Regions from separate parts of the Streptomyces sp. NPDC031474 genome, predicted to be linked through region 1. Evidence: riboswitches for the same ligand, from Rfam matches in the RefSeq annotation. Region 1 holds a riboswitch; each other region holds the start of a gene.

Region 1 (5,579 bases):
CAGCGGGGTCGAGGCATGGCTGGTCACCCGTTACGCCGACGCCAAACAGGCCCTCGCCGACCAGCGGCTGTCCAAGAACCCCGCGCATCACGACGAGCCCGCCCACGCCAAGGGCAAGACCGGCATCCCCGGTGAGCGCAAGGCCGAGCTGATGACGCATCTGCTCAACATCGATCCGCCGGACCACACCCGGCTGCGACGGCTCGTCAGCAAGGCGTTCACGCCGCGCCGGGTCGCCGAGTTCGCGCCCCGCGTCCAGGAGCTGACGGATCGTCTGATCGACGGGTTCGCCGCCCGGGGAGAGGCCGACCTGATCCACGACTTCGCCTTCCCCCTCCCCATCTACGCCATCTGCGACCTTCTGGGCGTTCCCCGCGAGGACCAGGACGACTTCCGTGACTGGGCGGGGATGATGATCCGGCACGGCGGCGGGCCCCGCGGCGGGGTCGCGCGGTCGGTGAAGAAGATGCGCGGCTACCTGCTGGAGCTGATCCACCGCAAGCGCGCCGAGCTCCCCGCCGACCCGGTCCCCGGCGAGGACCTCATCTCGGGCCTGATCCGCGCCTCCGACCACGGCGAGCACCTCACCGAGAACGAGGCCGCGGCCATGGCCTTCATCCTTCTCTTCGCCGGCTTCGAGACCACCGTCAACCTGATCGGCAACGGCCTCCACGCCCTGCTTTCCCACCCGGAGCAGCGGGCGCGGTTGCAGACATCCCTCGCGGCCGGGCAGCGGGACCTGCTGGCGACGGGCGTGGAGGAACTCCTGCGCTACGACGGTCCCGTGGAGCTCGCCACCTGGCGGTTCGCGACCGAGCCGCTCAGCATCGGCGGGCAGGACATCGCGCCCGGCGACCCCGTGCTCGTCGTCCTGGCGGCCGCCGACCGCGACCCGGCCCGCTTCAACGCCCCCGACACGCTCGATCTCTCCCGTCGCGACAACCAGCATCTCGGTTACGGCCACGGCATCCACTACTGCCTGGGCGCCCCGCTGGCCCGGCTGGAGGGCCAGACGGCGCTGGCCACGCTGCTGACCCGGCTGCCCGACCTTCGACTGGCCGTGGATCCGGCCGACTTGAGGTGGCGTGGCGGGCTCATCATGCGGGGGCTGCGGACCTTGCCCGTGGAGTTCACTCCTGTGCAGTGCGAGCCCAGTCCGAGGGCACTCTGAGTGCATTTCTGACCGCACGCCAGCCGGACTGTGACCATTCGGGGAAGCGAAGGTGACCGATCCTCAACTTTGTGATCTTCACGTGATCTGCGCGGCATTAACTTGTGACAAGTGATCGTCTGCCGATACGTTCACTCGTCAGCGCGACGCGTCAGTCTCACCCGCCGCGCCGGTACTGCTGTCCAGAGAAAGGCCCCTCGCATGCTCTCCGGGAACGGTCGACACCGTCGCCCCCGCCAAGCCCCGGCGCTGCTCGTCGCGGCCGGAGTGACGGGCTCCGCCATCGCCATCCCGCTGCTCGCCGCCTCGGGCGCGAGTGCGGCCGACGGCACGGTGTGGGACAAGGTGGCGCAGTGCGAGACCGGCGGCTCGTGGAGCGCCGACAAGGGTGACGGCGAGTACGGCGGCCTGAGTCTGACCCAGAAGCAGTGGGAGACGTACGGGGGGCTCGACTTTGCGACGCGCCCCGACCTGGCCAGCCGCAACCAGCAGATCGCGGTGGCGCAGAAACTGCTCGCGGCCGAGAACATCGGCGCCTGGGGCACCTGTGGGCTGACCTCCGGGCTCACCCAGTCGAACGGCGCGCTGAACGTGGACACCGGCGTGGCGGACGACTCGTCCGACTCGTCTGCCTCCTCCGGATTGTCCGACCTGTCCAGGGGGTTGTCGGGCTCGTCGGGATCGTCCGGCTCCACGGGTTCCTCGAACTCTTCGGGCAGCGGTGACGGTTCGACCGGTTCGACTGGTTCCTCCGGGTCATCCGGCTCGTCCGGGTCATCCGACTCGTCCGGCAATTCATCGAGTTCACCCTCGGCGTCGCCTTCGTCCCCTTCGTCCTCCTCGTCCTCTTCCTCCCCGGGTGCGGGCGGCTCCATCGGCGCCGGCACGTCCGGCGGCTCCGGCGGTCAGGGTGACGCGCAGGCGACCGGCGGCTCGCCCACCGGGGTCCCGAAAGCGGACGACCCGGACAAGTCGGTCCAGGATGCGGGCTCTTGGAGCCTCGTCGACACCGGCTCCCTCGGCTCGGGCCGGCATCGCGGCGCCACCGCCGACGAGAACGCGACCAAGGGCGCGGCCGTCGACGATGCCGACGCCGCCGCCGTCGACGGCACCAAGACCGCCTCCGCCGGCCGGCACGCCGCGGCCACCTACGTCGTCCAGGAGGGCGACTCGCTCGCCTCCATCGCCGACTCCCTTGGCCTCGACGGCGGATGGCGCGCCCTCTATGCCGAGAACAAGGGCCTCATCGGTGCCGACCCGAGCGACATCGTCCCCGGTCAGACCCTCGACACAGGGGTTGAATAGGGCGCAAAACCCAAGAAAAACAGCGGGAGTTCACGTCACGCTTCGCGCCGAATGTCCGGTTTGGTGAAAGTGTGGGATGAGTCTCAGAAGCCCTGATCGTCTTTGAAATTCCGCGGATCGCGTGTCTACGGTCGTCCCGCTCGGCAACCCGAGCCCCGGCCGTCGCAACGCCGAATCCTGCCAGTGGCAGCCCGGGAACAGTCGTCGCGTCAAGCGCCGTAGGCAGGAGCGGGGGACCCAAGGTAAGCGCCGCACCGGGCAGTTGACCGGAGCGGCTTGGGGTGAAGCCGCGCCTCGTGAAAGCGAGAGCGTGGCCGGGCAACTCAACCGGCCCGAACCCGACAGCTCACCTCGCAGGCGTCGGTGAGGGGATCCACCATGCTGTTTTCCGGCAAGGGCAAGCACCGCCGTCCGTCCAAGGCCACCCGTGTCGCCGCGCTGGCCGGCGTCACCGGCGTCGCCATCGCCGCCCCGCTGATGGCGGCCGGCAGCGCCTCCGCCGCCACCGCCTCCGAGTGGGACGCGGTCGCCCAGTGCGAGTCCGGCGGCAACTGGTCCATCAACACCGGCAACGGCTACTACGGCGGCCTGCAGTTCTCCGCCTCCACCTGGGCCGCCTACGGCGGTACGCAGTACGCCGCGCAGGCCAACCAGGCCTCCAAGTCGCAGCAGATCGCCGTCGCCGAGAAGGTCCTCGCCTCCCAGGGCAAGGGCGCCTGGCCGGTCTGCGGCACGGGCCTGTCCGGCGCCGCCTACAACGGCAGCAGCTCCTCCGGCTCGTCGAGCAGCACCGGCGGCTCCAGCTCCAGCGGCTCGGACAGCAGCGCCGGCACCCGCTCGACCGAGAACCAGAGCGCCTCCCGCTCCACCGACCGCCCGGCCGCCTCCAAGACGGTCACCACGCCGACCGGCAAGAAGGTCAAGAAGGGCGACGGCGAGTACAAGGTCGTCAAGGGCGACACCCTCAGCTTCATAGCCGAGAAGCACAAGGTCAAGGGCGGCTGGCAGAAGCTGTTCCAGCTGAACAAGGACATCGTCGCGGACGCCGACCTCATCTACCCGGGTCAGCAGCTGCACCTGAAGTGATCCCCGGCTCCCAGAGCGGACCCAGAGAAGCCACAGCGCCCTCACATCCGAGGTCGGCACACTGAAGACCTCGTGAGGGTCACCCCCGTCCCCACGGGCTCCCCGCTCCGGTGCGTGTTCCCCCGTACGCACCGGAGCGGGGTTTCTCTTTGCCCGCTCGCCCCGCCGCCCCCTCTCTTGCCGCCCGCTCGCCCCGCCGCCCCCTCTCTTGCCGCCCGCTCTCTTCGCCGTCCCCCTCTCCCCGCGCGCTTTCTTCGCCTGTTTGTCATCCCCTCTTTGTTCCGAGCGGGAACAATGTGTACGGTCAGTTCGTCCACAGGGCGGTCGGTCGGCTGCCGACGCCCGTCGGGCGGTTAGGCTCTAGTCGCAAGGCCCACGGGCCCCGCACTCTCAGCGTCACATCCCAAGAAGGAGATGCTCGTGCCGTCCATCGACGTCGTCGTAGCCCGGGAAATCCTCGACTCGCGAGGGAACCCCACCGTCGAGGTCGAGGTCGGCCTCGACGACGGCAGCACCGGTCGTGCCGCCGTCCCGTCCGGCGCCTCCACCGGCGCCTTCGAGGCCATCGAGCTGCGCGACGGTGACCCGAACCGCTACCAGGGCAAGGGTGTCGAGAAGGCCGTCCTCGCCGTCATCGAGCAGATCGGCCCGGAGCTCGTCGGCTACGACGCCACCGAGCAGCGTCTGATCGACCAGGCCATGTTCGACCTGGACGCCACCGACAACAAGGGCTCGCTCGGCGCCAACGCCATCCTCGGCGTCTCCCTCGCCGTCGCCCACGCCGCCTCCGAGGCCAGCGACCTTCCGCTCTTCCGCTACCTGGGCGGCCCCAACGCGCACCTGCTGCCGGTGCCGATGATGAACATCCTGAACGGCGGCTCGCACGCCGACTCCAACGTGGACATCCAGGAGTTCATGATCGCCCCGATCGGCGCGGAGTCCTTCTCCGAGGCCCTGCGCTGGGGCACCGAGGTCTACCACACCCTCAAGAAGGTGCTGAAGGCCAAGGGTCTGTCCACCGGCCTCGGCGACGAGGGCGGCTTCGCCCCGAACCTCGGCTCCAACCGCGAGGCCCTCGACCTCATCCTCGAGGCCGTCAAGGAAGCCGGTTACGCGCCGGGCGAGCAGATCGCGCTCGCGCTCGACGTCGCCGCGTCCGAGTTCTACAAGGACGGCAAGTACCAGTTCGAGGGCAAGGACCGCTCCGCCGCCGAGATGACGGAGTACTACGAGGAGCTTGTGGCGGCCTACCCGCTCGTCTCCATCGAGGACCCGCTGTTCGAGGACGACTGGGCCGGCTGGAAGGTCCTCACCGACAAGCTCGGCGACAAGGTCCAGATCGTCGGCGACGACCTGTTCGTCACCAACCCCGAGCGTCTCGCCCGCGGCATCGAGGAGGGCGCCGCGAACGCCCTGCTCGTCAAGGTGAACCAGATCGGCTCGCTCACCGAGACGCTGGACGCCGTCGAGCTGGCCCAGCGCAGCGGCTTCAAGTGCATGATGTCGCACCGCTCCGGTGAGACCGAGGACGTCACCATCGCCGACCTCGCCGTCGCCACCAACTGCGGCCAGATCAAGACCGGCGCCCCGGCCCGCTCCGAGCGCGTCGCCAAGTACAACCAGCTGCTGCGCATCGAGGAGATCCTCGACGACGCCGCGGTGTACGCGGGCCGCTCGGCCTTCCCCCGGTTTCGCTCCGCGCACTGACAAGCACCGCAAGAGCTGACCCTTACGGGGTCAAGCCTTAGCCAGTCGTACGTACGTCCCCGTACTCGGTCCCGTACCGTGTGCGGGGACGTACGCACATGGGAGACGGGAGGCGGGGGACATGGCCGTGAAGGACCGGGACCGGTTCTCCACCGCGACGAGGATCAAGCTGCTCGGGGAGCAGACCGCGGCCCGGGTCTACCGCTCCCAGACCAAACGCCAGGCCCGCCGCTCCCGCCTCACCGGCCGCGCCGCGCTGCTCGCCCTCGTCCTGTGCACGCTGATCGTCGCCCTGGCCTACCCCATGCGC
Region 2 (5,579 bases), on a different contig from region 1:
CGCGGCCCTGGTGGGCGTCCTGCACGAGGAAGGCGACCTCGGCCTCGTCGGCGGGCGCGGAGGCGGCCATGCCGTCGGCACCAATGCGGTCATAGCGTACGGTTGCGATGAACTCGCCGCCGACGGTGGCCGCGAGTCCCACCCGGTCCACAAAGTCGTGGTGCGTGAAGCGGTGGACGTCCTTCGCGGACAGGCGCGGGTAGGGCGCGAAGAAGCGGTAGTACTTCGACTCGTCCGAAACCTGCTCGTAGAAGCTGACCAGGCGCTCGGCGTCATCGACGGTGATGGGGCGGATGCGTGCGGTGCCGCCGTCGCGCAGCACCACGTCGGCCTCCCAGTGGGCGGGGTACTCGTGCCGGTCCGACGCGCTCTGCATGGGGCCCAGAGTACGGCTCGCGTCCGACAACGGCGCGAGGCAGTCTGTGGAGGACGGATGCCGGATCGAGGCCGCGATCCGGCGACCGCGCGGGACGGGTCGTCCAGGACCCGTCCCTCACACGCTTCACGTGTGGAACACTGGTCTAGACAACCTGAACCTGAAGGGCAGCATCACATGGCTGAGCGCCGCGTCAACGTCGGCTGGGCCGAGGGCCTTCACGCCCGCCCCGCTTCCATCTTCGTCCGGGCCGCCACGGCCGCAGGCATCCCGGTGACGATCGCCAAGGCCGACGGCAACCCCGTCAACGCGGCCTCCATGCTGGCCGTGCTCGGCCTGGGCGCCCAGGGCGGCGAGGAGATCGTCCTCGCCTCCGAGGCCGAGGGGGCGGACGTCGCTCTCGACCGTCTCGCGAAGCTGGTCGCCGAGGGTCTCGAGGAACTCCCCGAGACCGTCTGATCAACCCCTGGTAATTGAGGGTTGCAGGGCTCGCCCGAATTATCGGGCGAGCCCTTCGCATTTCCCGTTCCCGGGCAGCAGAAATAATCCCCCGCGAATTATCTCCTCTTTGTATACGGCTCCCGTGTTAATGCCGCACGCTCGTCATGTTTACGGGAGGTTGCGAAGTCCTCACGCGGTCGATGCGCTCCGGTCCGCCGGAAAAGCGCAGTCGGTGCGCGGCCGTCGTGCGCTCGGTGTGCAGCGCCGTGATCGCCCGCGCGCGCTCCTGGTCGCCGCGCGCCACCGCGTCCACGATCGCGCCGTGCTCCGCCCAGGACTCCACCGGGTTGGCCGGCGCCTCCACCGTGTACATCCAGGCGATCTTGTGACGGAGCTGGGTGAGCATCGACGTCAGGGCATGGCTTCCGGAGGACTGGGCGAGCGTCTCGTGGAACCAGCCGCCCAGGGAGCGCAGATCCTCGCTGCTGCCCCTCCTGGCCCGCTCCTGGCCCAGCCGGACGAGGCCGCGCAGCACCTTCAGGTGGGCCTCCGTGCGCCGCTGGGCGGCCCGGGCGGCGCCGAGCGGCTCCAGGAGCATGCGCATCTCCAGCACGTCCGCGGCCTCCTGCTCGGTCGGCTCCGCGACGCACGCGCCCGCGTGCCGCCGCGTCACGACGAAGCCCTCGGCCTCCAGCGTGCGCAGCGCCTCCCGGACGGGGACGCGGGAAACGCCGTAGCGGCGGGCGAGGAGTTCCTCGGTGAGGCGGCTGCCGCGCTCGTAGACACCCGAGACGATGTCGTCCCGGACGGCCGTGCACACCGAGTGCGCCGGAATACGCATGACGGACCTCCGCCTTAATCCCCGTGAAACGTCGACGATTGACGTGTGTTCCGTGACTCTATTGCAATGAGCGGGAATTTCCGATGGCGGGCCGGAATCCATGGATATTTTTTGGACAGCAGTGCATCGAAAACGGCAAAAGCCCCGGCCGAGGGGGCCGGGGCTGGACGATCTGTCGCCGTGCGCCGTCAGACGTTCACACCGTGCTGGCGGAGGTAGGCGACCGGGTCGATGTCCGAGCCGTACTCCGCCGTGGTGCGGGCCTCGAAGTGCAGATGCGGACCGGTGACGTTGCCGGTCGCGCCGGACAGGCCGATCTGCTGGCCGGGAGTGACCTGCTGGCCCACCGAGACGCCGATGGACGACAGGTGCCCGTACTGGGTGTACGTGCCGTCGTTCATCTTGATGACCACCTGGTTGCCGTACGACCCGCCCCAGCCGGCCTCGACGACGGTGCCCAGGCCGACCGCGTGCACCGTGGTGCCGGTCGCGGCGTGGAAGTCGATGCCGGTGTGACTGCCGGAGGACCACAGCGAACTGCTGGCGTGGTAGCCGGTGGAGACGTAGGAACCCGTGATCGGCGGCACGAAGGCGTTGAGCCGCTTGCGCTCGGCCTCACGGGCGGCACGCACGCGTGCCTCGCGCTCCTCGACGGCCTTCTTGGCGGCCGCCTCGCGCGCGGCCTGCTCGTAGGCGGCCTTCTTCTGCACGGCGACCTGGTCGTCGATCTGGTCGGCGACGGCCTCGCCGGCGGTGACGACGGGGATCAGCCCGGTCTGCTCGGGGGTGGGCTCGGCGGCGAAGGCCGGGGCGGAGGCCACGGTGGCCATGACACCGGTGGTGGTGAGCGCCGCGACGCCCGCGGCGCGCGCGGTGGTGCGCTGCATCCGGCTGGGCCGACGGTGCTTCCCGGTGGCGCAGGTGAACGCCATGAAGTGGGGGGTGTCCTTTCCTTCCCTCTCGCCTACCGGGTTAGCTGACGGGTTCGGAGCAGGAAGGTCTCCTACGGACCCCCTCGCGGCTCGCGCGGGCGTCCGATTCACCCCAGGGACTTCACATGGGTCCCCGGCTCCCCTGGCTCGCGCCGTACGGGGACTCGGCGATGACTGTCCGCTGCCGCGGCTGCGGCGCACTGCCTGACGAACAGCCCGGACGAAGCTAAGCGGGACGGGTTTCAATCCTCAAACGAATCCCGGTTTTTGTAGCGCATGCCACAGGGCAGACAGGCAACCTCCGCCTCAATTCGGACACGCAGAGGCCCTGGTGACGTTTCCGTCGGCCAGGGCCCCTGCGCGCGCGTGCCGTTGGCGCGGCCACCGCGCCCGCCGGTCCGTCTACTCGGCGGACACGACCTTCACCTCGCCGATGCCGAGGGCCTCCACCGGCTCCTTGATCCGGGCCGCGTCGCCGACGAGGACGGTCACCAGCCGGTCCACCGGGAAGGCGTTCACGGCCGCCGCGGTGGCCTCCACGGTGCCGGTCGCGGCGAGCTGCTGGTACAGCGTCGCCTGGTAGTCGTCGGGCAGGTGCTGCTCGACCTGGTCGGCCAGCGTGCCCGCGACGGCCGCGGCGGTCTCGAACTTCAGCGGCGCCACCCCGACCAGGTTCTGCACGGCGACATCACGCTCGGCGTCGGTCAGGCCGCCCTCGGCGAGGGTGCGCAGCACCTTCCAGAGGTCCTCCAGGGCGGGACCGGTGTTCGGGGTGTCCACGGAGCCGCTGATGGCGAGCATCGCGGCGCCCGAGCCGTCCGGCGCGGACCGCAGGACCTGCCCGAAGGCGCGGACACCGTAGGTGTAACCCTTCTCCTCGCGCAGGACGCGGTCCAGGCGGGAGGTGAGGGTGCCGCCGAGGCAGTACGTGCCGAGCACCTGCGCGGGCCACACGCGGTCGTGCCGGTCGGCGCCGATCCGACCGATCAGCAGCTGCGTCTGCACGGCGCCGGGACGGTCCACGATGACGACCCTGCCGGTGTCGTCGGCGGTGACCGGCGGCACGGGCCGCGGCTGGGCCGAGGAGCCCGTCCACGCGCCCAGGGTGTCGCCGAGGAGGGCGTCCAGGTCGGTGCCGGTGAGGTCGCCGACGACCACGGCGGTGGCCGTGGCGGGGCGCACATGCCTGTCGTAGAACGCGCGCACGGCGGCGGAGTCGATCTTCTCGACGGTCTCCGCGGTGCCCTGGCGCGGGCGCGACATGCGCGCGGTGGCCGGGAACAGCTCCTTGGAGAGCTCCTTGGCGGCACGCCGCGAGGGGTTGGCGAGCTCGTGCGGGATCTCGTCCAGGCGGTTGCGGACGAGGCGCTCGACCTCGCTGTCGGCGAACGCGGGCGCCCTGAGGGCGTCGGCGAGCAGACCGAGGCCCTTGGGCAGCCGCGAGGCCGGCACTTCGAGGCTGAGGCGGACGCCGGGGTGGTCGGCGTGCGCGTCCAGGGTGGCGCCGCAGCGCTCCAGTTCGGCGGCGAACTCCTCGGCGGAGTGCTTGTCGGTGCCCTCGGAGAAGGCGCGCGCCATGATCGTGGCGACGCCGTCGAGGCCGGCCGGTTCGGCGTCCAGGGGCGCGTCGAGGAGGATCTCGACGGCGACGACCTGCTGGCCGGGGCGGTGGCAGTGCAGCACGGTCAGGCCGTTGGCCAGCGCTGCGCGGTCGGGCGCCGGGAACGCCCACGGCTTGGCCTCGCCCGCCGCGGGCTGGGGGTGGAAGTCCATCGTGGCGAGCTCGGTCACCGGGCCGCCTCCTCGTTCTCGTCCTGGTCGGCGGGGGCTTCGGCGGCGGTCGGCTCGTAGACGAGCACCGCGCGGTTGTCGGGGCGCAGTCGGGCCTTGGCGACCTCCTGCACCTCCTCGGGCGTCACGTCCAGCACCCGCTGGACGGCGGTCAGGGCGAGCTGCGGGTCGCCGAACAGGACGGCGTAGCGGCACAGTTCGTCGGCGCGGCCGGCCACCGTGCCGAGCCGGTCGAGCCACTCGCGCTCCAACTGGGCCTGGGCGCGCTCCATCTCCTCGGCCGTGGGGCCCTCCTCGGCGAACCGGGCGAGCTCCTCGTCGATGGCGGTCTCGATGACGGGCACCTCGACGTCACCGGACGTCTTCACGTCCAGCCAGCCCAGGGAGGGCGCGCCGGCGAGCCGCAGCAGGCCGAAGCCGGCCGCCACGGCCGTACGGTCGCGCCGCACGAGCCGGTTGTACAGGCGGGAGGACTCGCCGCCGCCCAGGATGGTGAGCGCCAGGTCGACGGCGTCGCACGCGCGCGTGCCGTCCTCGGGCAGGCGGTAGGCGGCCATCAGGGCGCGGGCCGGCACCTCCTCCTCGACGATCTCGCGCAACTGCTCGCCGATGACGTCGGGCAGCGAGCCGTCGCGAGGCTCGGGCTTGCCGTCGTGGCCGGGGATGGAGCCGAAGTACTTCTCGACCCAGGCGAGGGTCTCCTCGGGGTCGATGTCGCCGACCACGGACAGGACCGCGTTGTTGGGCGCGTAGTACGTCCGGAAGAACGCGCGCGCGTCCTCCAGGGTCGCCGCGTCCAGGTCGGCCATCGAGCCGATCGGCGTGTGGTGGTAGGGGTGGCCGTCCGGGTAGGCGAGGGCCGTCAGCTTCTCGAAGGCCGTGCCGTAGGGGACGTTGTCGTAGCGCTGGCGACGCTCGTTCTTGACGACGTCGCGCTGGTTCTCCATCGACTCGTCGTCGAGCGCCGCGAGCAGCGAGCCCATGCGGTCGGCCTCCAGCCAGAGGGCGAGCTCCAGCTGGTGGGCGGGCATGGTCTCGAAGTAGTTGGTGCGCTCGAAGCTGGTGGTGCCGTTGAGCGAACCGCCCGCTCCCTGGACCAGCTCGAAGTGGCCGTTGCCCTTGACCTGTCCGGAGCCCTGGAACATCAGGTGCTCGAAAAGGTGAGCAAGGCCGGTGCGACCCTTGACTTCGTGTCGTG
Region 3 (5,579 bases), on a different contig from region 1:
ACACCGGCGGAGCGGTACGAAGCCAGGACGAGGCCCGAGCAGTCGAAGGCGTTCGGCCCGGTCGCGCCCCACACATAGGGGCTGCCGAGCTTGGAGTAGGCGTAGGAAACGGCCGCTGCGGCACGAGAGTTGGGGGCGTCAGCGGTGTCGGTGGCGGAGCCGGGCGCCTGGAGGCCGGCGCGTCCGGTCGTCGAGGCGCGTGAGGCGCGGTCGGCCGTGGCAGTGCCGCCGGCATCCTCACCGATCCGGGAGCGCTGCGCCGCCGTCAGCTGGGACAGCAGGCGGCGTGCCGCGTCCAGCTTGCCGGTGATCGTTTTCCTCTGCGTCCTCAGCTCGGCCTGACGCGCCCTGAGCGAGGTCAGTTCGACGCGCGCGGCGCCGCGCAACTGCTCGATCTCCCGCAGCTGTCTACGGACCCCGGCGACGGCGGCGGACTGGCGGTCGCCGGCCCGTTCGACGAAGGCGGCGCCGTCCAGATACCGGTCGGGGTCGTCGGAGAGCGCCAGCTGCACGGCAGGGTCCAGTCCGCTGCTGCGGTACTGCGCCGCCGCCATCGAACCCAGCGCCTCCCGCGCCGAGTTGAGCTTCTCCTCCTTGCGCGCCGCCTCGTCGCGCAGGGTCGCCAGCCGCTGCTCGGCCGATTTCGCCTTCTCCTGCGTGCCGTTGTACTTCTCGGTGGCTTCCTCCGCCTCCTGGTACAGCTTGGCCACCTTCGCCTTGACCTGGGCCGATGTCAGGTTCGGCTCGGCCTGTCCGGTCCCGTCGAAGGCCGTCGCCGTCGCCGCGCCCGCGAGGGCGAGGGTGAACGCCGTACGGGCCGTCTGGCCGCCGAGCGAGCGCTGTCGGGGCTTGCGGTGCGCTGCCACTGGGACTGCACGTCCTTTCGTACGACCGCCTCGTCCGTCCTCCCACGCCTACCGGGTGACCGCCGTGGGGGAGCGGACGGGCGGCCTCGAGGGGAGCGGCTGACGCGTCCGGCGACGACCCGCACGGGGGAGCGGGACGCCGCCGGACTCCTCGGCGGTGGTGGCCGACTGCCGCCCCTGGCCCGGGCGGCGGTGGGGAGCCGGTCACCTGGGGGAGGACGCTAGGCCGGTTGATGTCGGGTCGGTAACGCGAAGTACGGAAGTGACGTGAGCGGACTGCCGGGTGACCGTATGTGACCGACAATGCGGACCGGGTACGTCAGGTTCGCGCGGAGCGCTGACCGAAGCGGTGATTCCAGGACATCTTCGGAGCGGCGGGTGCTATGGAGCGCATATATGCACATGCCGTAGGGAGGGCCGGTGTCGGGCGGCGAGAGGGCGGCTGATTAGCATCCGGCTTCATGGACGTACTCATCCATCTTTTCGTCGGCCTGCACATCATCGGCATCGCCGCGCTCCTGGGCGGCTTCCTCACACAGATGAAGGCGATGGGCCAGGGCACGGCACGGTTCGTTCCCGCGATGCTGCACGGCGCGGCGACGATGCTGGTCACCGGCGTGATCCTGGTCGGCCTCAACCAGGCCGACGACCAGCACATCAACAACATCAAGATCGGTGTGAAGCTGGCCCTGCTGATCGTGATCCTCGGCCTCGTCTATGTGAAGCGGGACGACGAGAAGGTGGAGAAGCCGCTGTTCGGCCTGGTCGGAGCGCTGACCGTGGCAAACGTCTTCATCGCGGTGCTCTGGACCTGACCAAGGCGCGGGCTGCGGCGAGTGCCAGAGCGGCGACGACCAGCCACGCCGCCACCGCCGCCCACAGCAGCACCTCCCCCGGTCCCTTGAGCGCCGGGACGTCGACGGCGGCGGCCACGGACAGGGTCGCCGCCGCTGTCATCCCCAGCGGGAACGCCGTCGCCCAGCGGCGCACGTCGTAGCGCGGCCGGGGCCATGCGACCTCGGCGATCAGCAGGACGGCGCACCAGGCCAGGTCGAGCACCAGGAGTGCGACGGTCACCGTGCGCAGGACACCGGTGTCGTCGCCGTTCCACAGGTACAGGTCCCCGTCGTCGGCCGCGAGGAGTTTCGCCCCGGCGAGCGCCGAGATGGCGAGGGCGCCGCCCGCGATCCACTGGTCCCCATGGCCCTCGGCCACCTGGCGCAGGTCGAACAGGGCCAGGGCGACGCAGTAGAGCACGATCCCGAGCCCGAACAGCACGAGCGCGGTGTGCGCGAGCCAGGCCGCGGACTCCGCCGCGGCGAGGGCCGCTCCGAGCACGGCGAGACCCTGGGTGGCCACGCAGCCCAGGAACACCGTCCCGGGCATGCCCCGCCTCCACCGCCGTACGACGGTCACGAACAGCACGGGCCACAGCACCGCCGCCAGCGCCAGCAGCGCCTCGGCGGGGGTCCGCCGGCCGAGCGCGCAGAGGCCGGTGCCGAGCACGGTCGTCGCCGCCACGGCGGTCAGCGCCCCTGGCGTGCCCGCCTCGGCCAGCCACCGCTCGGGCGCCCGCAGCAGGCGGACGACGAAGTCCGCCGCCAGCGCCGCCCACGCGACGCCCGCCATCGCCAGAGTGACGCGGGACAGCACGTCGTATCCCGTGAGGTGCAGGCCGACCGACACGATCCCGGTCGCCATCACCGCGGACCCGGCCGCCGGCGGCCTCCGCGTCCACCAGAGGCGGAGAGCGGAGCCGGGAGAGGGCGCGGGCGAGGGACGAGCCGAGGAGCCGGGCATGCGCCTGATGCTAGGGAGCACGACACACCCCATGAGCGGGGCACGCGCGCGGGCGACCAGAAATACGCGCGGGTGCAGGCGCGGGGGAGGGGCGCGCCGGGAGGCTGTGAGCGCGGGGTGTCCAGGGCCCGTGCAGGCGCAAGTCGTGTCACGCGGCCGCTCAGCGCGGCCGGCCCCCACCCCCGCCGGCGGCGAAGCCCACTGCCCGCTCCCGCCTCCGCCTTCGCGAACGAACCCCACGCGCGCGTGCGCCCGCCGCGACGCTCACGCGCGCGTGGCCGCCACGCAGGCCACGCGCGCGTGGCCCACCGGAAGCGGCTGGCCTACGCGCGCACGTCTGTGCTCAAGCCGGGCGTACCACGCTGTGGATGATCGACTCGCCGGCGTAGTAGATCGACTCCTCGCGGACGTAGGCGCCGGGCTTCGGGGCGTGGATCATCATGCCGTTGCCTATGTAGACGCCGACGTGGCTGACGTCGTCGTAGAAGAAGACCAGGTCGCCGGGCCGGGCGTCGGCGAGGGAGACGGTGGTGCCGGCGTTCACCTGGTCGTAGGTGGTGCGCGGGAGGGTGACGCCGGCGGCCTTCCAGGCGGCCTGGGTGAGGCCGGAGCAGTCGTAGGAGTCGGGGCCCGTGGCGCCCCAGACGTACGGCTTGCCGATCTGCGCGCGGGCGAAGGCGAGCGCCTTCTCGGCCTTGGTGGCGTACGTGGAGTCCGCGGTGGACGTGGAGGTGGAGCTGGAACCGGACCCCGTGCTCGACGAGCCCGTGCCGCTCTCCTGCTGCGCTGCGGCCTGCTCCGCCGCCTGCCGGCGGGCGAGTTCCGCCGCCTGGCGCGCGGCCTCCTCCTGCTTCTGCTTCTCGATCGCCGCGAGGCGGGCCTTCTCCTGGGCCGTCAGCCGGGACAGCAGTTCGCGGGCGTCGCCGAGCTTCTTCTGGACGGTGGCCTTGGCGGTTTTCAGGTCGCTCTGCGTGTCGGTGAGCGACGCGAGGCTCTCCGCGGCCTCCCGGCGCTTCTGCATCGTCGCCGACTGCTCGGTGACGAAGTCGTCGACCGCACCCTTCTCGCGGTCGGTCAGCCGGCTCATCAGCTGTTTCTGGTCGAAGTAGTCCTGCGGGGTGTCCGAGAGCAGGAAGGTCGCCGTGTCGGGCGCGGAGGCGCCGGTGCGGTACTGGGCCGCGGCATAGGAACCCAGCTCCTGCCGCGCCTCGTTGAGCTTCTGGGTGCGCTGCGCGACGTCGTCCAGGAGGCCGTCGACCTGCTTGCGCTGCTTGGTCGTCTTCTCCTTGGCGGCGTTGTACTTCTCGGTCGCCGACTCCGCCTGGCGATAGAGGTCGTCGACCTTCTTCTCGACCTCCTCCAGGCTTGGCTTGCCGTCGTCCGGCGGGGCGGCGTTCGCCGTCTGGGAGAGCAGGGCCACGGACGTCAGGGCGGCGGTGGCGAGGGCGGGCGTGCGGATGCCGGCCACGCGCGGGCCCGCGGAGCGCGGCTTGCGGTGCTGCGACGCCAAGGGAGGCGACTCCTTCCAGTGCTCCGCCTACCGGGTTAGCTGTCGGGTTCGGGCGGGTAGATCATCGGAAGGGTTGCCCTACGGCCGCCTCCCCGAGAGGGAGTTGGGCCGATTCACCCCAGGGTTTCGGTGGGTCCCCGGCTCCGGCTGGCGCGAGCGGGCGCGTCGGACTCGGCGGAGGCCGCGCGGCCCGGCGGGGTTCGCCGGTGGGGTTCGTACGGCCTGTCCGGCACGGTAGCCAACTCGTGTGGCCCGTGTGAAGGTTGATGGGTGATATGCCCGATACATTTCCGTGACCTCGGGCTGTGATCTCGTGCTTCGAGCACGTCGGTCGCGGATCGTGACGGCCGACTGCCGGAGGGTGGGTGGGGGAGATGTTTCCGGGAGGGCGGCCGGTTGTCAGTGGCGCCCCCTAGACTCGGAGAGCGATGAGCAGCCTCTTTGACGACAGCTTCCTGGCGGACCTCCAGGGCCCCCGTGCCCACGAGGAGGAGCCCCCGCCGCCGCCCGAGGACGATCACGGACCGGAGTCGGTTCCGGACGATCTGTTCGGCGGGAAGTTCGACGTGCCTCCGGACCGGGATGCCTACTACCGCGGCGGCGCCCCGCGCCCGGCGCTGGACGCGGCGGCGCTCCTGGAGGGGCTGAACGACAACCAGCGCGCGGCGGTCGTCCACGCCGGCACCCCGCTGCTCATCGTGGCCGGCGCCGGCTCCGGCAAGACGCGCGTGCTCACCCACCGCATCGCCCACCTGCTGGCCGAGCGCAACGTGCACCCGGGGCAGATCCTCGCGATCACCTTCACCAACAAGGCCGCGGGCGAGATGAAGGAGCGCGTCGAGCAGCTCGTCGGCCCGCGCGCGAACGCGATGTGGGTGATGACGTTCCACAGCGCGTGCGTGCGCATCCTGCGCCGGGAGAGCAAGAAGCTCGGCTTCACGTCGTCGTTCTCGATCTACGACGCCGCCGACTCCAAGCGCCTGATGGCCCTGGTCTGCCGCGACCTGGACCTCGACCCCAAGCGCTACCCGCCCAAGTCCTTCAGTGCCAAGATCAGCAACCTCAAGAACGAGCTGATCGACGAGGAGGACTTCGCCGCCCAGGCCGCCGACGGCTTCGAGAAGACCCTCGCCCAGGCCTACGCCATGTACCAGTCGCGGCTGCGCGAGGCGAACGCCCTCGACTTCGACGACCTGATCATGACGACGGTCAACCTGCTGCGTGCCTTCCCGGACGTCGCCGAGCACTACCGCCGCCGCTTCCGTCACGTCCTCGTCGACGAGTACCAGGACACCAACCACGCCCAGTACGCCCTGGTCAGGGAGCTGGTCGGCACCTCTGAGCACCCTGTCGACGTGCCCCCGAACGAGTACGACGTGCCGCCCGCCGAGCTCTGCGTCGTC
Region 4 (5,579 bases), on a different contig from region 1:
AGACGATGCGCACATGGTTCGGCTCGTTCGCAACGAGCAGCGGCTCGGTGTAGTCGTAGATCAGCGGGCGCACCCCGGCCTCGCCGACGTAACGGCGCAGCCGGGTGGTGGTGTTGGTGTTGGCGCCGTAACCGGCGTAGTACGTCTTGAGGTAGTCGTACTCGGCCAGGGCGCCGCCGCGCGGGGTGGCAAAGAGGTCGTGCGGGGAACGGACGTCAACGGCGTTCCAGAAGTTGTTGAGGTCGGACACGCGGTCGTTGACCCCACCCGCGGAGACGGGCGTGGCGACGTATTCGAGGACGTACGCTCCTTCGAGCGGCCGCCTGAACCAGATCGTGGCCCCGGCGGGCACATCGACCTCCAGGGCGCCGTGGGAGGCGGTGACGGTCCCGCCCTTCTCCAGTTCCACCGCCCACTTGCGCAGACCGTGGCGGAAGTCGTCGTGGGCGATCAGCCGGCGGTGACGGGGTGTGGCGCTCGCGGCGCCCGCGGGGGCGAGGGCGGCCAGGGCGGCGCCGGCGGCGAGGGCTCCGAATGCTCTGCGCGTGGTCGACACGGGAAGCGGCTCCTTCAGTGGGCGGGGTGGGTGAGGGACGGCCTCGGCACCCGGCGGGTCTCGGGGCCGGGGTGGTGGTCGGTGTACGTGGACTGCGGGTGGCCGCACCCGGTCCAGCCCGGGCGGTGCGCGGGGTACTGGGCGAGCGTGCAGTGGCGGGCGACGGTGACGGCGGCGGCTCTTCGAGCGCGGGTGGCGTTCACCGGCGACCTTGCGCGAGGTTTTTGATGAGGGCGACGAGGCGGTCGGCCGCCTTGCGGTGACCTTGGGCGCTCGGGTGGACGGCACCGTGGAAGTCGCCGTCCGCCGCCGAGAGCCAGCCGGTCGTGTCGACGAACTCCGTGCGGGCATCGGCGAGTTCGGCGGCCACCGCGGCGATGTCGGCGGCGTGCGACCCGTCGAAGGGACGCAGGGCGAGGATGCGGGCGTGCGGGGCGGCCGACCGCAGGCGCTCCAGGTAGGCGCGGTAGGCGGCACGGAACTCGGTGGAGCCGTAGGCGGCGTCGTTGGTGCCCTGGTTGACGACGATCACGTCGGCGTCGCGGTCCGGGCGCGCCGGGGAGCCCGCGAAGTTCCAGCCGTACGCGTCACCGGCGGTCGGCACTCCCCCGTTGCCGGTCTGGAGCACACCCTGCCGACCGAACCCGACCTGGGTGAGCGAGGCGTGCAGGGCATCGGCGACGAGGGTCGGGTACGCGGCCGTCCCGTCGGCGCAGTCGGAGGTGTTGACCTCGCAGAGCGCCATCACACCCTGAGTGATGGAGTCGCCGTAGAACGCCAACTCACCGGCTCTGACGAAATGTTGGCCGAGGAGGCGGCCCTTGAGCCCGGTCAGGACGACCCCGGTCTCCAGCGGGGGCGTCCACCGGCCGGCCCGCGAGTAGACGTCCTTCACGGACAGCTCGACCGTGTGCGGGCCCCGCCCGGTCGCCGTGATCGCGAGATCGGCGCGGTCGACGGCGTACAGCTTCTTCGGGCCTCCGTCGACCGACACGTACACCTGTGCGGGCACGGTGACCGACGAGACGTCGAACAGGGCGTGGACAGCGCCGCCCGCGAACCGGAACCGCAGCCGGGAACCGGAGTTGACGGTGATCGCGGCCTCGCCGGTACGGCCCCAGTGCCCCTCGTAGACGAGTCGCCGGTCATCGGGACGGACGCGGTCCGTGCCGCCGGACGCGGCCGAGGCGGACGGTGCGACGCCGGCCAGGAGCGCCACGGCCGCCGCAGTGCTCAGGAACCGGTTGAGGACGATGCGTCGGTCGGCGCCGGACACGGGACCTCCGAAGAACGATAGAAAGCGCTTGCTCCCTGACGGAGATCACTGTGGCCCCACCCTGGCCCGTCTGTCGAGGGGGACGAAAAGGGCTGCCACACGACCGCAACGAAACGATCATGAACACGCAAGGCACGGTCGGCGGGCCCGGCACGCGCACACACCGAAGGCCGGACCCGGGGATCGGGGTCCGGCCTTCGGCTGCGTGTCAGGCGTGTCAGGCGGGTGGCGCGCCAGGCGTGGTCAGGCGTGCGGTCGTCGGCGGGGTCAGCCGACGGCGACACCGTGCGAGCGGAGGTAGGCGACCGGGTCCACGTCCGAGCCATAGTCCGGCGTGGTACGGATCTCGAAGTGCAGGTGCGGGCCGGTCACGTTGCCGGTCGCACCGGACAGGCCGATCTGCTGGCCCTCGGTCACGGTCTGGCCGGCCGAGACGGAGAGCTGCGAGAGGTGACCGTACTGGGCGTAGTAGCCGTCGGCGAGCTTGATGACGACCTGGTTGCCGTACGCGCCGCCCCAGCCCGCGGAGACGACGGTGCCGGCGCCCACGGCCTTGAGGGAGGTGCCGGTCGGGACGACGAAGTCGACGCCGGTGTGGTAGCCGCTGGACCACATGCTGCCGGCCACGTGGTAACCGGTTCCGATGGTCGCGCCGGCCACGGGCAGGGTGTAACCGCTGGAAGTGCTGGTGGTCTTCTCGACGGCCTGGGTGGCCGCCTTCGTCGAGGCGGCCGAAGAGGACGAAGCCGACGACGACTTGGTGCTGCCGGTCGTGGCCTTCTTGCCGATCGACAGCTTCAGGCCGGGGTGGATCAGCGACGGGTCGCCGCCGATGGCCGCACGGTTGTCCTGGTACAGCTTCTGCCAGCCGCCGCCGACGTTCTGCTCGTCGGCGATCTTCGAGAGGTAGTCGCCGGACCGCACGATGTAGGTCCGGGCGCCCGTGGCGGCGGCCTTCTTCTGCGCCACCGGAACGGACTGCACGGCCTTTTCCGAAACAGACTGCGAGGCGGAGGACTGGGAAGCCGACTGCACGGGGGCGGCGTGGGCGCCGGTGGCGCCTATGAGCGGAAGGGCGAGCGCGGCGCCGCCGGTTCCGGCGACGGCGAGGGAACGGGTGAAGCGCTGGGACTTGGGACGGCGGTGTTTACCCTTCGCGGGCATGACGAATTCCTCTCCGGCGCCTGCGAGGTGAGCTGTCGGGTGCGGACTGGAGATGTCCGGCCGCGCCGAGGCGCGGCTTTACCCCAAGCCTGTTCCGGGACCGGAACAGGCGGTTCTACCTGTGGGTCCCCCGCTCCTGCCGGGTACGGGTGAGTGTGCGGACACCGGGCGGCGGCAGGATTAGGCGTCCGTCCGGATTGGTGTGGAACGTAAGCGACCAGGACACACAGGGACAAGCAGAGGTTGCACGGACAACGCATTTCTCTTGATCCGCTGTGGGAATTCCCGGTCACGCTCCGTCAATCAATAGGCCCGCTTTTCGTCAAACCCCCTAGAAAGGCATGCAAATTACGTGAGCATGACGCGCGACATACGGTCACGAATATGACGCTGCTCACGTGGGACTTCCCCAGGTTTCCTTATTCCACAGCGAGTTGGAATTAAGGCTCCAATTCGGACAGAACACTCAGATGTGACGCAGTCGGATAACCGTCGCATCAAGGTCGCCCCGCAGTCCGGTCCGCAGCCCGTGGTGCAGCAGCACGGCCCCTCGGTGCACTTCACCCGTTTCACGGCATTCGTACGACGCCGTCGGGTCGAGCCCGCGCAGCCGCAGCGCCGGAACGGGCTCGCCGAACCGCTGCGCCTGAAGCCAGGCGAGGACGACCGCCTCGTCGCCGCGCACGTACTGGACGGCACTCAGGCCGCCGGCCGGGGGCCGCAGCCGGTAGAGGTCCCCGTGCTGCACGAGAGGCCGGATCTCCTTGTAGAGGCTCACCCACTCCCGCGCCTCGGCCAGCTCCTCCTCGCCCCATTCGGAGAGGTCCCCGCCGACCCCGAGCACCCCGGCCATGGCGCTGACGAACCGGAAGCGCAGCGAGCTGACCCGGCCGTTGAGCTGGGCGTTCGGGCTGTCCGTGACCCAGGCGGCCATGACCCTGGCGGGGTGGATCTGACTGAAACCGTGCTGGATGTCGAGCCGGTCGAGGGGGTCGGTGTTGTCGGAGGTCCACACCTGGTCGGTGCGGCTCATGATCCCGAGGTCGATGCGTCCGCCGCCGCCCGAGCAGGACTCGAAGGCGACGCCCGGGTGGGCGGCCCGCAGCCGGTCCAGCAGGGCGTAGAGGGCCCGCACATGGTCCACCCAGAGGCGCTGCGGGTAGGGATCGTCCGGCCAGCCGGCGTCGGTGAAGCAGCGGTTGAAGTCCCACTTCACATAGTCGACGGGGGCACTGGACAGGAGGGCGTCGAGCTGCCCCCAGAGGTACTCCTGGACGTCCTCGCGCGCGAGGTTCAGTACGAGCTGATTACGGAACTCCGTCCGCTTTCGCCCCGTTTGGAACTGCACCCAGTCGGGGTGCGCCCGGTACAGCTCGCTGTCGGGGTTGACCATCTCGGGCTCGACCCAGATGCCGAACTGCATACCGAGGGCGTGCACATAGTCGGCGAGCGGCTTGAGCCCGTTCGGGAAGCGGTCGGGGTTGGGCCGCCAGTCGCCGAGCCCGGCGTGGTCGCCGGTGCGCGCCCCGAACCAGCCGTCGTCGACGACGAACAGCTCGACGCCGATCGCCGCGGCGCGCCGGGCGAGGGTCGCCTGCTGTTCCTCGGAGATGTCGAAGTAGGTGGCCTCCCATGAGTTGAACAGCACGGGCCGGTCCCCTTCGGCGTCCGGGATCACGTGCGCCCGCTGGTAGGCGTGCCAGGTGCGGCTCGCGCCGCCGAACCCGGCGTCGCTCCACAGACCGGCGAAGACGGGCGTGGTGAAGGACTCCCCCGTCGCAAGGCGCAGCAGGCCCGAGTCGTCGTAGCCGGCGCCGCCGGTGATCTGCACGCGCGCGTCGGGGAGTTGGGCGACGGCGATCCGCCAGGAGCCGGACCAGCCGAGGGCACAGCCGTAGACCTCGCCGCGTTCCTCGGTCGCGTCGGTGTCCAGGGCGACCCAGGGCAGATGCTGGTGCCCCGTGTGGCCGCGGCGGCTGCCAATGACCTTCTCACCGTAGGTGAGGGGGGAGACGGTGAGCCGGGACTCCGCGGCCCAGCGGCCGTGCAGCTGCGACAGCCGCCAGCCCTCGCGCTCGGGCAGGGTCCAGGCGGCGGAGTCGGCGCGCAGCAGTTCCAGCGGCCGTTCGCCCTCGTTGCGCAGGGTCGTCCAGCGTTCGACGACGTCCCCTCGCATCCGGTAGTGCAGGGTGACGGCGAGCCCGCCGTCCCGGAAGTGCAGCCGCAGGCCGTCGTCGTCGGCCTCGTACGCCTCGAAGGTCCACTCGGTGCCGCGCCGCTCGTCGGTGCGCACGGACAGGGCGGGCCGGACGAAGCGGGGGCCGCCCTCGACCGGGTACTCCTCGCGGCCGTCGAGCGGGGCCTCGAAGGACGCCCCGCGCTCCGACGGCGGCAGCGCGGCGAGTGCCTCGGCGTCCGCGAGCGCGATGCCCGGGCCCCAGTGCAGGTGGATCAGCTCGTCGGCCTCGGTGAGGTGGAGGGCGTAGCTGCTCGTGGGCCCCGAAAGGAGCCAGGTACGGCCGTTGTCGGCGATCTCGGGCATCAAACCCCCACTAATTCGAACAGGTGCGATCAAGCACCAAC

Evidence for each region. A riboswitch is a leader RNA that binds a small molecule or an ion and turns the genes downstream of it on or off. The one in region 1 is predicted to bind cyclic di-AMP.
Region 2: another riboswitch for cyclic di-AMP. It lies ahead of ACZ5SK_RS27570 (M23 family metallopeptidase); the one in region 1 lies ahead of ACZ5SK_RS12680 (transglycosylase family protein).
Region 3: another riboswitch for cyclic di-AMP. It lies ahead of ACZ5SK_RS38805 (C40 family peptidase); the one in region 1 lies ahead of ACZ5SK_RS12680 (transglycosylase family protein).
Region 4: another riboswitch for cyclic di-AMP. It lies ahead of ACZ5SK_RS23205 (M23 family metallopeptidase); the one in region 1 lies ahead of ACZ5SK_RS12680 (transglycosylase family protein).

What each region holds. Positions count from the first base shown of each region.
Region 1 covers NZ_JBVIJX010000005.1:436,596-442,174, forward strand. Annotated here, with positions in the region: gene ACZ5SK_RS12670 (cytochrome P450 family protein) at 1-1,171, shown strand, start outside; gene ACZ5SK_RS12675 (LysM peptidoglycan-binding domain-containing protein) at 1,373-2,476, shown strand; cyclic di-AMP (ydaO/yuaA leader) riboswitch at 2,681-2,851, shown strand; gene ACZ5SK_RS12680 (transglycosylase family protein) at 2,855-3,562, shown strand; gene eno (phosphopyruvate hydratase) at 3,977-5,269, shown strand; gene ACZ5SK_RS12690 (FtsB family cell division protein) at 5,391-5,579, shown strand, end outside.
Region 2 covers NZ_JBVIJX010000013.1:119,726-125,304, reverse strand. Annotated here, with positions in the region: gene ACZ5SK_RS27585 (bifunctional acetate--CoA ligase family protein/GNAT family N-acetyltransferase) at 1-376, opposite strand, end outside; gene ACZ5SK_RS27580 (HPr family phosphocarrier protein) at 554-835, shown strand; gene ACZ5SK_RS27575 (GntR family transcriptional regulator) at 963-1,658, opposite strand; gene ACZ5SK_RS27570 (M23 family metallopeptidase) at 1,847-2,590, opposite strand; cyclic di-AMP (ydaO/yuaA leader) riboswitch at 2,605-2,770, opposite strand; gene ACZ5SK_RS27565 (M16 family metallopeptidase) at 2,993-4,381, opposite strand; gene ACZ5SK_RS27560 (M16 family metallopeptidase) at 4,378-5,579, opposite strand, start outside.
Region 3 covers NZ_JBVIJX010000022.1:142,839-148,417, reverse strand. Annotated here, with positions in the region: gene ACZ5SK_RS38820 (C40 family peptidase) at 1-866, opposite strand, end outside; gene ACZ5SK_RS38815 (hypothetical protein) at 1,328-1,681, shown strand; gene ACZ5SK_RS38810 (tellurite resistance/C4-dicarboxylate transporter family protein) at 1,659-2,666, opposite strand; gene ACZ5SK_RS38805 (C40 family peptidase) at 3,010-4,176, opposite strand; cyclic di-AMP (ydaO/yuaA leader) riboswitch at 4,184-4,349, opposite strand; gene pcrA (DNA helicase PcrA) at 4,605-5,579, shown strand, end outside.
Region 4 covers NZ_JBVIJX010000010.1:384,308-389,886, reverse strand. Annotated here, with positions in the region: gene ACZ5SK_RS23220 (DUF6250 domain-containing protein) at 1-556, opposite strand, end outside; gene ACZ5SK_RS23215 (hypothetical protein) at 571-759, opposite strand; gene ACZ5SK_RS23210 (GDSL-type esterase/lipase family protein) at 756-1,832, opposite strand; gene ACZ5SK_RS23205 (M23 family metallopeptidase) at 2,100-2,996, opposite strand; cyclic di-AMP (ydaO/yuaA leader) riboswitch at 3,001-3,158, opposite strand; gene ACZ5SK_RS23200 (alpha-galactosidase) at 3,463-5,538, opposite strand.